DNA from 3 places in the Clostridium pacaense genome. Region 2 is predicted to be linked to each of the others. Evidence: predicted binding sites of a transcription regulator. Region 2 holds the regulator's gene; each other region holds the start of a gene.
What was found. Region 2 encodes NrdR, which represses ribonucleotide reductase genes. Its sites were predicted from a motif close to CACNANATNTNGTG; they were not measured.
Positions count from the first base shown of each region.

Region 1 (5,147 bases), on a different contig from region 2:
GGCGGACACTTATCCAGCAGCGTGATTACGGTATCCCTGCCAGCGGATACAGGGCCGGTGACCGTGTTCATGGTGCGGTTTTCCATACCGCCGCAGATGAGTACGGGAGTGATGAGGCTGACCTGCTTTTCCTCCAGCCCCTTTAGGTCGGCTTCTGCCAGCAGGTCCCCTGCTTTTACCTTATCCCCCTGTTTTACATGGCATGTAAAATATTCCCCTTTTAATGCCACGGTCTCCAGGCCGAAGTGCACCATGACCTCAATCCCGTCCTCTGAGCGCAGCCCATAGGCATGAAGGGTTTCTGCCACGGATACAACCTCACCGTCAATGGGGCTTACCAGTTTCCCGTCCTGTGGGATGATGGCAATCCCATCCCCAATGATTTTCTGGGAAAATACCGGATCCGGTACTTCCTCTAATGCTACTGCTGTCCCTGTTAAGGGAGACAAAATCCTGATGCCGATACAGCCGTCGTCTTTTTTGTTCATATGTGACCTGACCTCCTGAAATTATGTTACGCGAATAGTTGCATTAAATTACGCAACCGCTTGCGTTAAATATAGCCCGTTTGCGGATGGAATGCAAGCATCATTTATGAAAAAACAGTTCTTTCTACCTTTTGCACAAAAATGGTAATGGGGTTTTGTGCAAGATTTCAGTGTAAATTCATGCAATTATAGGATTGAAAGTTACGCAAACATTGCGAAAAAGTTTGACAAAAGTTGCATTGAATATTACAATATAGGAAGAGTGATTGAATCCTCAAGTGAATCTGATGATTAAGGAGGCGCGTTATGCCTGTTACAATTAAAGATGTTGCCGCCCTTGCCGGAGTATCCCCGTCAACCGTAAGCCGCACCTGCAAGGACCATCCGTCCATCAGCCGCCAGACCAAGGAGAAGGTACGGCAGGCCATGGCAAAACTGGGGTATGAGCCTAATTTCCAGGCCAGCAGCCTGGCTACCCAGAATTCCAGGACCATTGGGATCATTCTGCCCCCATCCCAGTGGGAGGCATACCAGAATGCGTTTTATCTGGAAGTGATCCGGGGCATCAGCCAGTACTGTAATCAGAAACAGTATATCAATACGGTAATCACGGGCCAGAACGAGGATGAGATACTTCAGGTCATAAAGAATATGGCAAGGACCGGGCTGGCGGAAGGATTTATTGTACTGTATTCCAAGGAGCAGGACCCGGTCCTGGACTACCTGTACGAGGAAGGGCTGTTATATGTGCTGATTGGAAAGGCGTACAGGAATGTGAACCAGACCATCTATGTGGACAATGACAATGTGCTTGCAGGCAGGGAGGCGGCGGCTTACCTGTTAAGCCTGGGCCATGAGAGGATTGCCTATCTGTCAGGCGACCACTCCCTGCTGTTTAACAATGACAGGAAGATGGGGTATATGCTGGCACTGACGGAGCATCAGATTCCCTTTCGGCCTGGGCTGTGTGTGGAGGCGCCGGCTGTGCCGGAAGCCCAGAACCAGGTGCTGATGGCCCTGCTTACAAGGCAGGACCGTCCTACGGCTGTCCTGGTCAGTGACGATATACTGGCAGTGGCCCTTGAAAAGGCGTGTATCGGACTGGGGCTGTCCATACCTGAGGATGTCTCCATCATTTCCTTTAATAACTCCCTGCTTTCCAGGTTCACCACCCCGCCCCTCACATCCGTGGATGTGAATTCCATCCAGCTGGGGATAGAGGCAGCGGCCCAGATGATCAGCCACGTGGAGAATCCGGAACTGGTTGCAACGAAGATCATCGTGCCCCATCATATGGTGGAGCGGGGGAGCTGCGCAAGGGCCGGCAGATAAGGACCATATGTAAGGACAGTGTGCAGGAACTGGAAAATTTTACTTACGAAGATTCGGGAAATATGATATAATCAATACCGGAAAACATAAGATTTCAGAGGATTTTTCATCTATATGGATAATCTCCACTGGTAATTTTCGGGTAAACGGAAGAAGGCCTGTTTCGCTCAAATTCGCTGAGTGAGAAGGGCCTTTTTTAGTTGCCGTATAAGACGGTATTGGTGCCTTTGGCATTGATATAAAATTATGATTAGGAAGGTGTAAGGAATGAAAAGAATCAAAGCGGCATGTATCAGACAGACCCTGCATTTTATGCTGAAGGAGGATGTAAGCAGCGACCTGGCGGTGAAGCTGGTCAAAGAGGAAGTGGACAAATACAAGATGCAGCTGGACCGGAACCGGACCCAGTACAAGATACTTTCCGAGACAGTGGAGCCGGACGGGTCCGTATTGATTGAGATACTGAAGCAGTATAATACCTCCCCGGTGGGAGCCTACCTGGATTAGGAAATCAGCACAATGATGAACTGGCATTACTAAAATCCACGCCTTTCAAGCGTTTTACTGAAATACATCCTATCGTATATATTCCCCTTGAAAAACACAACATTTAGTGCTAAAATCATATACTGTTGCACAAGCAACAGATTTTTCCAGGATTATATGATAGGATACAGATACACCGGACCGCGGGGGACGCGGCGGCGTATGAGAGTAGACGGATAAAAGGAGTGTAGTGACAATGAAGATTATCAAGAGGAATGGCGCGGAGGAAGATTTTGACATAAATAAGATTGTGGTGGCTGTCTCCAAGGCCAACGTGGCAGCGGGCAAGAGCAAGCTGAGCATGGAACAGATCAAGGACATTGCGGATTATGTGGAGTACAAATGTGATAAGCTGAACCGTGCAGTATCAGTGGAGGAAATCCAGGACATGGTGGAGAACCAGATCATGTCCACAGGCGCTTTTGAGCTGGCGAAGGATTATGTAAGGTACCGCTTCCAGCGCTCCCTTATCCGTAAGGCCAACACCACGGACAACCGTATCCTTTCCCTGATTGAGTGCAATAATGAGGATGTGAAGCAGGAAAATTCCAACAAGAACCCGACGGTCAACAGCGTGCAGAGGGATTATATGGCGGGCGAGGTCAGCAAGGACCTGACCAAGAGGATGCTTCTTCCCCAGGATATTGTGGAGGCGGACAAGGAGGGAATCATACATTTCCATGATTCCGATTATTTTGCCCAGCACATGCATAACTGCGACCTGGTAAACCTGGAGGACATGCTTATGAACGGCACGGTCATCAGTGAGACCAGGATTGAGAAGCCCCACAGCTTTTCCACGGCCTGTAATATTGCCACCCAGATCATTGCCCAGGTAGCCAGTAACCAGTACGGCGGACAGAGCATCAGCCTGGCACATCTGGCTCCTTTTGTGGACGTATCCAGAAAGAAAATACATGCGGAGGTACTGGAGGAGGTTAAGACATTCGGCTGCACCCCTTCCGAGGAAGCCATCCGCCAGGTGGTGGAGAACCGGCTGCGCAAAGAGGTAATCAAGGGCGTGCAGACCATCCAGTACCAGGTCATAACCCTGATGACCACCAATGGACAGGCGCCTTTCCTGACCGTGTTCATGTACCTGAATGAAGCGAAGAACGAGAGGGAGAAAAAGGACCTGGCCCTGATTATCGAGGAGTCCTTAAAGCAGCGCTACCAGGGCGTTAAGAATGAATCAGGGGTGTGGATCACGCCCGCGTTCCCCAAGCTGATTTACGTGCTGGAGGAGGATAACATCACTGAGGGCACCGAGTACTATTACCTGACGGAAATGGCTGCCAGATGTACTGCAAAGCGTCTGGTTCCCGACTACATTTCCGAGAAAAAGATGATGGAACTGAAGGAAGGCAACTGCTTCCCTGTCATGGGATGCCGCAGTGCCTTAAGCCCCTGGAAGGATGAGGATGGCAATTATAAGTTCTACGGCCGTTTCAACCAGGGCGTGGTCACCATCAACCTGGTGGATGTGGCGCTGTCTTCCGGCGGGGACATGGATGCGTTCTGGAACATATTCGATGAGCGCCTGGACCTTTGCTACCGCGCGCTGATGTGCCGCCATAACCGTCTGAAGGGCACGCTTTCAGATGCGGCGCCTATCCTCTGGCAGAACGGCGCGCTGGCGCGGCTTAAGAAGGGGGAGACCATTGACAGGCTGCTTTACGGCGGGTATTCCACCATCTCCCTTGGATATGCGGGCCTCTATGAGTGCGTGAAGTATATGACAGGCAAATCCCACACCGACCCGGAGGCAACGCCGTTTGCCCTGGAGGTCATGGAGTATATGAACAAAGCCTGCAACCGCTGGAAAGATGAAACCAATATCGGGTTCAGCATCTACGGTTCACCCATTGAAAGCACCACCTACAAGTTTGCAAAATGCCTCCAGAAGCGTTTTGGCATCATTGAGGGAGTGACGGACAGGAGCTATATCACCAACAGCTATCACGTGAATGTGTCAGAGGAGATTGACGCATTTGCAAAGCTGAAATTCGAATCCCAGTTCCAGGCCCTTTCCACAGGCGGCGCCATCAGCTATGTGGAGGTCCCCAACATGCAGAATAATATTCCGGCCGTGCTTCAGCTGATCCGCTACATTTATGACAATATCATGTATGCGGAACTGAATACAAAAAGCGATTTCTGCCAGGAATGCGGCTTTGACGGGGAAATCCGTATTGTGAACGATGACAGCGGCAAGCTGGTATGGGAATGCCCCAAGTGCGGCAACCGGGATGAGAACAAGCTGAATGTGGCCCGCAGGACCTGCGGTTATATCGGAACCCAGTTCTGGAACCAGGGAAGGACCCAGGAGATAAAGGAAAGGGTGCTGCATTTATAATATGAATTACGGGACAATCAAAAAAAATGATATCGCCAACGGGGAGGGCGTCAGGGTATCCCTGTTTGTGTCAGGATGCACACACCATTGCAGGAACTGTTTTAATGAGGAGGCATGGGATTTTTCATACGGAAATCCCTTTACTCCTGAGACAGAGGAGGAGATACTGGACGCCCTGTCACCGGATTATATTAACGGCCTGACGCTTTTGGGCGGCGAGCCTTTTGAGCCGGAGAACCAGAGGGCGCTGTTGCCGTTTCTGAAACGGGTAAGGGAGCGTTTTCCTGAGAAGGATATCTGGTGTTATACAGGATATCTCATGGATAAGGAACTTCTGGAAGAGAGCCGGGCCAGGTGTGAGGTTACGGACAGGATGCTGGGCATGATTGATGTGCTGGTGGACGGTAGGTTTGTGGAAGGGTTGA
Region 1 is NZ_JAJFEB020000007.1:75,831-80,977, reverse strand. It holds gene LK536_RS43230 (PTS transporter subunit IIBC) at 1-488, opposite strand, end outside; gene LK536_RS43225 (LacI family DNA-binding transcriptional regulator) at 795-1,820, shown strand; gene LK536_RS43220 (hypothetical protein) at 2,088-2,327, shown strand; gene nrdD (anaerobic ribonucleoside-triphosphate reductase) at 2,563-4,722, shown strand; gene nrdG (anaerobic ribonucleoside-triphosphate reductase activating protein) at 4,724-5,147, shown strand, end outside.
Region 1: a site for NrdR is predicted at 2,423-2,436, ahead of nrdD (anaerobic ribonucleoside-triphosphate reductase). Genes of this name have one in related genera too.

Region 2 (5,147 bases):
GCCCAGCTGTTTTAAAAGGGCCCGGTTTTCCTCCCGCAGGGGAAGTCCGCCCCCAACGGATATGATGGCATGGTCCGTGTGGGCCAGAAGCTGGTTTAAGACCCCTGTCTCAAGCTTTCGGAACGCATCCTCGCCCTGGGTGGCGAATATATCCGCAATGGCCATGCCCGCGGCCTCCTCAATCCTCTGGTCCGTGTCAATGATGGGCATTCCGTACTGCCTGGCATAGGCCAGTCCCACACTGGTTTTTCCCGCACCCATGAACCCGATGAGGATCAGGTTGTGCTTGGACCTGGCCCCGGCCAGCTGTTCCTCAATCAACCGCCTTGCCATGCATATGCTTTCCTCATCCACCCGCACCTGGGGATTCCACAGTTCATAAGCAATGATTCCCTGGTACAGCAGCATATCCAGGCCATTAACCGCCTTGCCTCCAGCTTCCTCCACCAGTTCCATGAACCTGGTCCTGGCAGGTGTGTACACAATATCCACACCGGTGTGGACCAGCTCATAAAAACGCGGGTCCTCTATCACCACCTGGTCCCCATGGGGATACATGCCCACACTGGTAGACTGTACCGCCAGATAACCGGACCTTATCCGGGGCAGGGCACCATATCCGTCAAGCGGCAGGGCGGACGCTATGGCGCGGCCCATCAGCCCGTTGATATAATCCGCCAGCTCACCGGCCTTTTCCTGGCTCCGGTTCAGTATGAAGATGGACTTGGCGCCTCCCCTGGCCAGCACATAAGCGGCGGCCTTGGCAGCGCCTCCCGCCCCAATCAGGATGCAGTTTTCATTGCAGATCCCGATACCAGCCGTATCCAGGGCGCGTTTTAAACCTGCACCGTCCGTATTATAACCCTTATACCCGTCCTGTACCCGCACCAGGGTATTGACAGCGCCGATTGCCCGGGCATCCTCATCAATATCCGCCAGGTACTCCATCACCCGCTGTTTGTGGGGTACCGTCACGTTCAATCCCAGGATATTCAGGGCAAATGCACCCCTGACCGCATCGCCTACCCCCTCATCCTCCACCTTAAACGGCACATATGCCAGGTTCACGCCCGTGCGCTCCGCATAAAAATTCTGCATCAGTGGTGACATGGAATGCTCCACCGGGTTTGCTATCAGTCCGCATACTCTTGTCTTTCCGTCCATTTTCCGTCTCGCTCCCTGCTGTTCATTCTATGATAATAACATGATCTGTCACGGTCCGGCGCCTGCCTCATGGCTTCCTGCGGCGGTGCTTTTTGTAGAAATACAGTACCGGCTTTTCCAGGTACCGTTTCAGGACAATCTGTATCTCTTCTTTTGGATTGATGGGTTTCACTAAAATACTCAGGATACCAGCCCGGTTGGCCCCATATACATCCGTAAACAGCTGGTCCCCCACAAAAAGCGTGCTCTCCCGGTCCGTGCCCATGCGCTCCATGGCCTTCCCATAACCGGCTGTCCCCGGCTTCCCGGCCTTATGGATATAGGCAGAACCCACATCCTCCGCAAAGGCCCTGACCCTTGGTTCCTTATTATTGGACAGCAGGCAGGTATCCATCCCCATCTCATGAAGATGCCTGAACAGTTCCCTGGCCTGGTCATCAGCCGGCGCGTCATGGGGAACCAGCGTATTATCAATATCAAATATGACGCCCCTGATTCCCTGGGCATGGTAATGGGCATATGGAATCACATAGGCAGAAACCTCATACCGCTGTGGATAAAACATTTCCAGCATAATCCGCGTTAATCCTTCCTTGTCTACTTTTTAAGCAGTTTTCCAATCTCATCTATAAATGTGTTCACATCCTTGAATTCCCTGTATACGGAAGCAAAACGCACATATGCCACCTCATCCAGCATCTTAAGCTTCTCCATGACCAGCTCACCGATGACAGAGGTGGGGACTTCCTTTTCCTCCATGTTGAATATCTGGTTTTCAATCTCGTCAATCACCGTGTTGATCTGCTGAGTGGACACGGGACGCTTATGGCAGGAATGGATGATTCCGGCTTCAATCTTGGAGCGGTCATACGTCTCCCTGGATTCGTCCTTCTTAATCACCATTAAGGGCATGGTCTCCAGCTTCTCATATGTGGTAAAACGCTTGCCGCAGCTCTCACACTGGCGGCGCCTGCGGATGGAGCTGTTGTCATCGGCAGGCCTGGAATCGATAACCTTTGTATCTGATTCGTTGCAATAAGGGCATTTCATCTGTTCAATACTTCCTTTCCTCTATTCACGGCTTTCGTGCTGCATTTATTTTAACCGAATCATCTATGAATCGCAAGGACTTTGTATTTATTTTCATAACTGTATGGACGAATCTCCCTCCCCGTTTTATAATAAGACCCATAGCAGAACATAGAAAGGCTGGTTCCATATGAATAATGTGAAGATAAAAGATGTAATACTGGGGGAAGGGATTCCCAAGATATGCGCGCCTCTGGTGGAAACCGGCTTTGATTCCCTTATACGGGAAGCCGGACGTTTTACCACCCTTCCTGTGGATGTGGCTGAGTGGAGGGCTGACTGGTATGTCGGCATACTGGACCCCGGCGCCGTTGACAGGGTGATGCCCGTCCTGGCCCGGACCCTTGGCAGGATTCCCCTGCTCTTTACCTTCCGGACCCATGGGGAGGGCGGGAACCTGCCTGCATCCGCGGCCGATTACCGGACCCTCCTTGAACGCGCCATCTGTTCCGGCTCAGCCGACCTGGTGGACATAGAGCTGTTTTCCGATGACCATGCGGTCCGGGACCTGATTAGGCTGGCCCACGAAAACAACGTGGGCGTCATCCTCTCCAACCACGACTTTACCGCAACGCCCGATGAAAAGGAGCTGTTAAAACGTCTGGAGCGGATGGACTTCCTGGGCGCTGATATTGCCAAGATTGCCGTGATGCCGGGTTCGGCCAGCGATGTACTGACCCTTTTGTCAGCCACGGAAAAAGCTTCCCGCACACTTTCCTGCCAGGTCATTTCCATGTCCATGAAAGGCACCGGGCTCATCAGCCGTTTAAGCGGCGAGGTCTTTGGTTCCTGCCTGACCTTCGGCTCTGCGGGCGGGGCCTCGGCACCCGGGCAGATTGATGTGGGGGAACTGCGCGGGATTCTGGAAACCATCCACAGGAACCTGTAATCCGGCCCGCCGCTTTTCTGGTCATTTGCCTGTTCCTGCAGCCGTGCCATATGCAATGCGGTTTTTGTATGATTTAATTAAGGAAAATGAAATACGCCCTCCTCCTGAATCTGATACAATGATATTATAAGAACCCTGTTACCATCATGTCAGGAGGGATTGCAATATGATAAGGAATACAATTACCCAAATGACGGCCGGGCTTCTGGCCGTCTCTTTTATGCTCATCCCCGCCATTCCCGTATCAGCAGAAGCCGGACCTGGCGCTGCCGGTTCCGGCCGTCCTCCGGTACAGCAGGAGGCTGGCATCCCTTACCGCCAGGAGGCATTTGCCGCCCGTCCGGCTGCCGCTGCCTATGGCGATGCCGGAAGCCAGCGGGCCATCCAGCAAAACAGCACGCTGAGCGATGGATTCCTGGCCGGAATCACAAGCTTTTCATACAAGACAGCCTCCGCCGTGTTAAAGGACAGCCAGGTAAACCAGTGTTACTCGCCAGTCAGCCTCTACTACTCCCTGGCCCTGACGGCCCAGGCCGCGGGCGGCAGTACCAGGAACCAGTTATACGGACTGCTCACATCCCCCGGACAGGATGCCAGCCGGATGGCGGCTGAATGCGGCAGCCTGTACAGGCTCATGTACCGTGACAACGAAGCCAGCATGATTAAACCAGTCAGTTCCATGTGGCTGAACGATGGAAGTCCCCTGGATGCCAATCTCAGAAGGATGATTGAACAGCAATACCATTCCGATGTCTTCCGCATGGATTTGACCCATGCCAATTCAGCCGCAGTCATGAACCGTTGGCTGATGGATCATGGAAACCAGGGCATTTCCCCCGGGCTTGTACTGTCGCAGGATGAAACCATGCACATGTTGGATACCATGTCCTACAGCAGCCAGTGGGTATTTCATTTTGACAGTTCAAAGAATGTATCCGGCCAATTCCATCCTGCGGACGGCCAGGCAGTCACATGTGAATATATGACGGACAGCAGGAACTGCAGCTACTACCATGGTCAGGGATTCATGAGGGCCGTCATTTCCCTGAAAGAAAACAGTACCCTGATCCTCGTACTGCCTGATGAGGGCTTTACCCCTCAGGCCCTGCTGTCATCTGAGGAACGGATGGCGGAGATGTTCGGGCATATTATCAATGAACCTTATGGGCGGATAACCTTAAACATCCCCAAATTCCAATACGGCACCTGTCTGGAACTGCGTCCAATCCTGGAAGATCTTGGGGTAAGTCAGGTATTTACACCGGGCCAGGCTGATTTTTCCGGCCTTGCTGACAGCCCCGCCTGCCTGTCAGGCATTAGCCAGGCATCCGGCATCCGGATGGATGAAAATGGCATCAATGCCGCCTCCTGCCTTGTCATCCCCCCGCTGGACGGTTCCCTTCCAGGGGAAGCGTCAGGGGAAATGATACTGAACCGCCCCTTTATCTACGCAGTGATGGCGGCGCCAGGGGTGCCTGCCCTCATAGGCGTGTGTGGGAATCCCAGCATATAGACATACTCTAATGCAGCTTCACATTTTTTTCACATTTTCCACATAGAATCATCACATTTTTTATGTATCCTTGAAAATGTAAAAAAGCTAATGCTTTTCATACAACTTTTTCTCACAAACCGGCCGGCAGGATGAATCCTGCCGGCCACTCCTCCCTTTCATGCAAATACCGCCAGACATCAGATGGTTCTGTGCCTGGCGGCGGGATTCAGCATTTTATATTTTCCGACACATCTTTTTCTTTTATATCCACCAGTATAATATCATTTCCAACCTGACAGATATCACAGAAGGGAATTATATACTCTTTTTCCCTGCCCAGGAAACCGCAGATACATCCGGGACCGGGTACGATAAGGGCCAGCATGCAGCCAGTCTCCATATCGAAATCCACATCCCCCACAAACCCCAGACGTTTGCAGGTCTTCACATTAATAACTTCTTTCTGTTTGAGATCATAAATTCGCGTAACTATCCCTCCGGCAGCTTCTT
Region 2 is NZ_JAJFEB020000001.1:654,851-659,997, forward strand. It holds gene aroE (shikimate dehydrogenase) at 1-1,164, opposite strand, end outside; gene LK536_RS32640 (YqeG family HAD IIIA-type phosphatase) at 1,232-1,738, opposite strand; gene nrdR (transcriptional regulator NrdR) at 1,762-2,214, opposite strand; gene aroD (type I 3-dehydroquinate dehydratase) at 2,384-3,142, shown strand; gene LK536_RS32655 (serpin family protein) at 3,309-4,655, shown strand; gene LK536_RS32660 (YlmC/YmxH family sporulation protein) at 4,864-5,130, opposite strand.

Region 3 (5,147 bases), on a different contig from region 2:
CACCACCACCAGATACTGTGTGTCCGGATGTTCCATGGACTCCCTGATTGCCGTTTCGTACAGGTATCTTGTCTTTCCTGAACCGGCTCCTCCCAATATGAACTGTAATGCCACTTTTTCTCTCTCCTTCATTCTCATGGGACAATGAAAATCTCTCATATTTCCCTAGTTGCCATCATAAGCTTTAACAAACTATCTTAGAGGTCCTGACTATGAGCTCTAAAACCAAAATTGTGGTGCTGCGGATGAAGGAAATCATCTACACCGCAATCTTCGTAGGCCTTGCTATCCTTTTAGTTACTCTCTGCTTCATCATGTTCCGGCCAAAGAAGGACACCGCCGCCGTCTCCGCACAGGCAGCCGCCTATGTCCCGGGCGTATACAGCGCAGCCCTAACCCTTGGCAGCGAGAATGTGAACGTGGAGGTAACCGTGGATAAAGACCGAATCAATTCCATTGACCTGGTTCCCTTAAGTGAAGCTGTCACCACCATGTATCCCCTGATGCAGCCCACGCTGGACGATCTGGCCAGCCAGATCGTAAGCACCCAGTCCACGGAGAACCTTACATATCAAAGCGCTTCGCGTTATACCTCAACCGCGCTTTTAAATGCCATCAACACGGCGCTGGACAAAGCAAAGATTGATTAGCGGTGTCAAATGCGCTCCAGCCAAATACACCCCGACAACCAAAAAAGCCGCTGCCCCAACTTGTGGGGCAGCAGCCCTCTTTTGCTGTCAATCATGACTGCGGAACTTCCTGCTCTTAAACACATACACATGGATGAACAGGGTGGCGCCAAACACAGCCATAAGTATTGCCTCCACCGTGCCGGAAAAGCGGCCGGAACCCATGCCGAAGCTGCACGCAGCATCGGCCATGAATATCCACTTTTCAACCCCGAACACCTTATCCAGATCGTAATCTTCCTTTTTTGTGGATCCCACAAACATAAGGAAATCTTTCCCTGTGAATAAACCGATTCCCTCTGCCAGGCACAGGGCCCCCATGAACATAAACAATAAATCCATACTTTTTCCTTATGCTTTTGCGGCTTCTGCCGGTTCCTGCTCCACAAACTTCCTGATGTTGGACGCATTGGCAAACTTCTGCACGATTCCATCCCTTACAATCACCAAGGTGGGCGCCTGCATGATGCTGAACTTCTCAGCCAGCTCAGGGTGTTCCTCCGCATCTATGATCTGGTAATCCCATCCCTTTAAGAACTCCTTGGCGGACCTGCAGTTGGGGCAGGTCTTGGTGGTGAACAGGTAAAGCTGGGCCGGTGACACTGCCTTCTGCCCACTGCCTGCCTGGTTTCCCGCAGCGGCCTGCTTTGGCTGGCCGGCAACCGCAATCCTGGACACGCCGTGCTTTAACCTGGAATGGCTGATATCATAATTGGTACGGTCCTTGTACTCCTGGGACTTTCCTTCATTCCAGTTCTGGACCGGACGGTAGTAACCCGTAATCCTGCTGTATACCTCTGCCTTCTCCCCGCAGATCGGACAGGTAAAATGCTCCCCAATCAGGTACCCATGGCTCTTGCAGATGGAGTAGGTAGGCGACATGGTATAGTAAGGCAGCTTATAATTCTCAGCAATGGTACGGACCAGGTTGGCAGCCGCCTTCCAGTCAGGCAGCTTCTCTCCCAGGAACGCGTGGAACACGGTGCCGGACGTATAAAGTGTCTGCAGTTCATCCTGGATATCCAGGGCATCAAACACATCGGCCGTGTAGTTCACCGGCAGATGGGAACTGTTGGTATAGTAAGGTGTCTCGCCCTCTACGCCGGCCGTGATGATCTCCGGATAGCGCGCCTTGTCATGCTTGGCCAGACGGTAGGAGGTGGACTCAGCCGGGGTTGCCTCCAGGTTGTACAGGTCACCGTACATCTCCTGGTAATCAGACAGGCGCTCCCTCATGTGGTTCAGCACATCCCGTGTGAATTCCTGGCACTCCCTGTGGGTCATGTCCTTCCCAACCCACTTTGCGTTCAGTCCGGCCTCGTTCATGCCCAGAAGGCCGATGGTGGAAAAGTGGTTCTCAAATGTTCCCAGATAACGCTTGGTGTATGGGTACAGGCCCTGGTTCAGAAGCTTGGTGATGACTTCCCTCTTGGTCTTTAAGGAGCGGGCGCAGATATCCATCATGTGGTCCAGTTTCTCATAGAAATCAGCTTCGTCCTTGGCCAGATACGCAATCCTTGGCATGTTAATGGTAACAACACCCACTGATCCGGTGCTCTCACCGGCGCCAAAGAAACCGCCCGTCTTCTTGCGCAGTTCCCTCAGGTCCAGACGGAGGCGGCAGCACATGCTGCGCACATCGCTTGGCTGCATGTCGCTGTTGATGTAGTTGGAGAAGTACGGTGTACCGTATTTGGAGGTCATCTCGAAGAGCAGCCTGTTGTTCTCTGTGTCGGACCAGTCAAAATCATTGGTAATGGAGTAGGTGGGAATGGGATACTGGAACCCGCGTCCGTTGGCATCGCCCTCGACCATGGTCTCGATGAATGCCTTGTTGATCATATCCATTTCCATCTTACAGTCCTTGTACTTGAAATCCGTCTCCCTGCCGCCCACAATGGCATTCATCTCAGCCATGTCATCCGGCACCGTCCAGTCCAGGGTGATATTGGAAAATGGAGCCTGGGTTCCCCAGCGGCTTGGGGTGTTCACGCCGTAGATAAAGGACTCGATACACTTCTTTACCTCGGGATAGCTTAAATTATCTGCTTTAACAAAAGGAGCAAGGTAGGTGTCAAAGGATGAAAATGCCTGGGCTCCGGCCCACTCATTCTGCATGATTCCAAGGAAGTTGACCATCTGGTTGCACAGCACGGATAAATGCTTTGCAGGGGATGAGGTAATCTTACCGGTGATGCCCCCAAGGCCTTCCAGCAGAAGCTGCTTTAAGGACCATCCGGCACAATATCCGGTCAGCATGGACAGGTCGTGAAGATGGATGTCCGCATTGCGGTGGGCTTCTGCAATCTCATGGTCATAAATCTCGCTGAGCCAGTAATTGGCAGTGACCGCTCCTGAATTGCTTAAGATCAGTCCCCCTACGGAATATGTAACCGTGGAATTCTCCTTTACACGCCAGTCCTCCACCTTGACGTAGCTGTTGACCACGTCCTTGTAATCCAGGATGGTGCTGTTCATGTTCCGTATCTTTTCCCTCTGTTTTCTATATAAAATGTAAGCCTTTGCCACATCCGTATATCCGGTCTGCTCCAGGACGTGCTCCACGCTGTCCTGTATCTCCTCAACGGAAATCATGCCTTCCTTCATCTTATCCTGAAAATCTGCAGTTACCCTTAAAGACAGCAGCTCCAGAATCTCGTTATTGTAATCTTTCTTCGTTGCCTTGAATGCCTTTTTGATTGCTTCCGTAATCTTGTTCAGACTGAACTCAGCATTCTCACCATCCCTTTTTACCACCTGAATCATACCACTTGCTCCTTTCAAACCTTCACTCACTTGCACTGCGCAGCCCGCTCCCATACAGGAGCGAGCCACGAACCCATTATAGCAGACAGCAGTCAAAAACACAATATCTATGTATAACATTTTGTGTTAAACTAGATATTGTGTCTTATTACCTGTACTTATAACACTTTTGATAAATGCCCGCAAAGCCTTATTCTATCAGGGTTTTGAAAAATGCCCCTGCCGCCTCACCCTTTACCGTCCGAATAAAGACCCGCAAAAAGTTCCGCGGGCACATATGCCTTCACAGCCACACCGTCGTCCCTGTACTCCTCTTCCAGGAGCTGGCCATACCTGCGGATGGTCTGGATCCGCCCTGTCTGGGAATAAGGAAAGACCTTTTCCAGGAAAATGCGCCTGCTCCGTATGATGGTCCGGAGGATCTGTTCCAGCTCATCAATCCCCTCCCCTGTCCTTGCCGAAATCCGCACCTGGTAGTCAGAGGAAAAATCCCTGGGAACGGGATGCATCCCATCTTCTGTCCCCTCCTCATTCAGACGGTCCGTCTTATTGAACACAGTCACCGTGGTCTTGTCAACGATTTCCAGTTCACGGAGGGTTTCCTTCACCACATGCATCTGTATGTCCATCTGGGGGTTGGAACAGTCCACAACATGAAGGATGATATCGCTGTAACGCGCCTCCTCAAGGGTACTCTTAAAAGCCTCAATCAGGTGATGAGGAAGCTTGCGTATGAACCCTACCGTGTCCGTCAGGAGGATCTGCTGCCCGTCCTCCATGACAAAGCTGCGCGTGGTGGGGTCCAGGGTTGCGAACAGCTTATCCTCAGCCAGGATCCCAGCTCCGGTGAGACGGTTCAGAAGGGTTGACTTGCCGGCATTGGTATAGCCAACAATGGCCGCTGTAAGGGCAAAATCCTTCTCCCTCTGCTGCCTGGTCACCTCCCTGTGGCGCTTCACGGCCTCCAGTTCCTCCTTCAGCTGTGAAATCCGCTGATGGATCAGACGGCGGTCCGTCTCCAGCTTTTTCTCACCCGGTCCCCTGGTGCCGATGCCACCGCCCAGACGGGACAGGGAGTTGCGCATGCCCACCAGACGCACGGCCCTGTACTTTAACTGGGCCAGCTCCACCTGTATCTTTCCTTCGCGGGTACTGGCCCTGGATGCAAAGATATCCAGGATGACCATGGTCCGGTCCATGACCTTGGTGTCCAGGGAATCCTCCAGATTGCGCAGCTGGGCCGGCGACAGTTCATCGTCGCAGATGACCCCGGTTGCGTGAAGCTCCCACACAAGGTCCCTCACCTCGTCAATCTTTCCCTTCCCAAGATAAGTACCCGGATGGATCCTTTCACGGTTCTGTATGACCCGTCCCACCGTCACAGCACCAGCCGTGGCCGCCAGTTCCTCCAGTTCGTCCAGGGAAGCATCGCTTCCATCTTCCTCTCCCGTACTTACTGCAATCAATATAACCTTTTCCTGTAATTCTTCTAAATCAATCAAATCTGCCATCCTATCTTGTTTTCAAAAACGCAATTTCATGTTCCGCATCTTCATTGGAGCCAAAGACACTGACATAGTCCTCAAACAGCTCCAGGGCTTTCTTGTACTCTGATAAGTATTCGTAAGCCACGGCCCGGTTATACACCAGTTCTTTTAAAAGGGCGCGGTCTGCCTGGGCATCCTCGGCCAG
Region 3 is NZ_JAJFEB020000003.1:381,525-386,671, reverse strand. It holds gene LK536_RS37855 (PD-(D/E)XK nuclease family protein) at 1-114, opposite strand, end outside; gene LK536_RS37850 (FMN-binding protein) at 213-650, shown strand; gene LK536_RS37845 (hypothetical protein) at 738-1,031, opposite strand; gene LK536_RS37840 (ribonucleoside triphosphate reductase) at 1,041-3,455, opposite strand; gene hflX (GTPase HflX) at 3,683-4,966, opposite strand; gene LK536_RS37830 (tetratricopeptide repeat protein) at 4,968-5,147, opposite strand, start outside.
Region 3: a site for NrdR is predicted at 3,585-3,598, ahead of LK536_RS37840 (ribonucleoside triphosphate reductase). Genes of this name have one in related genera too.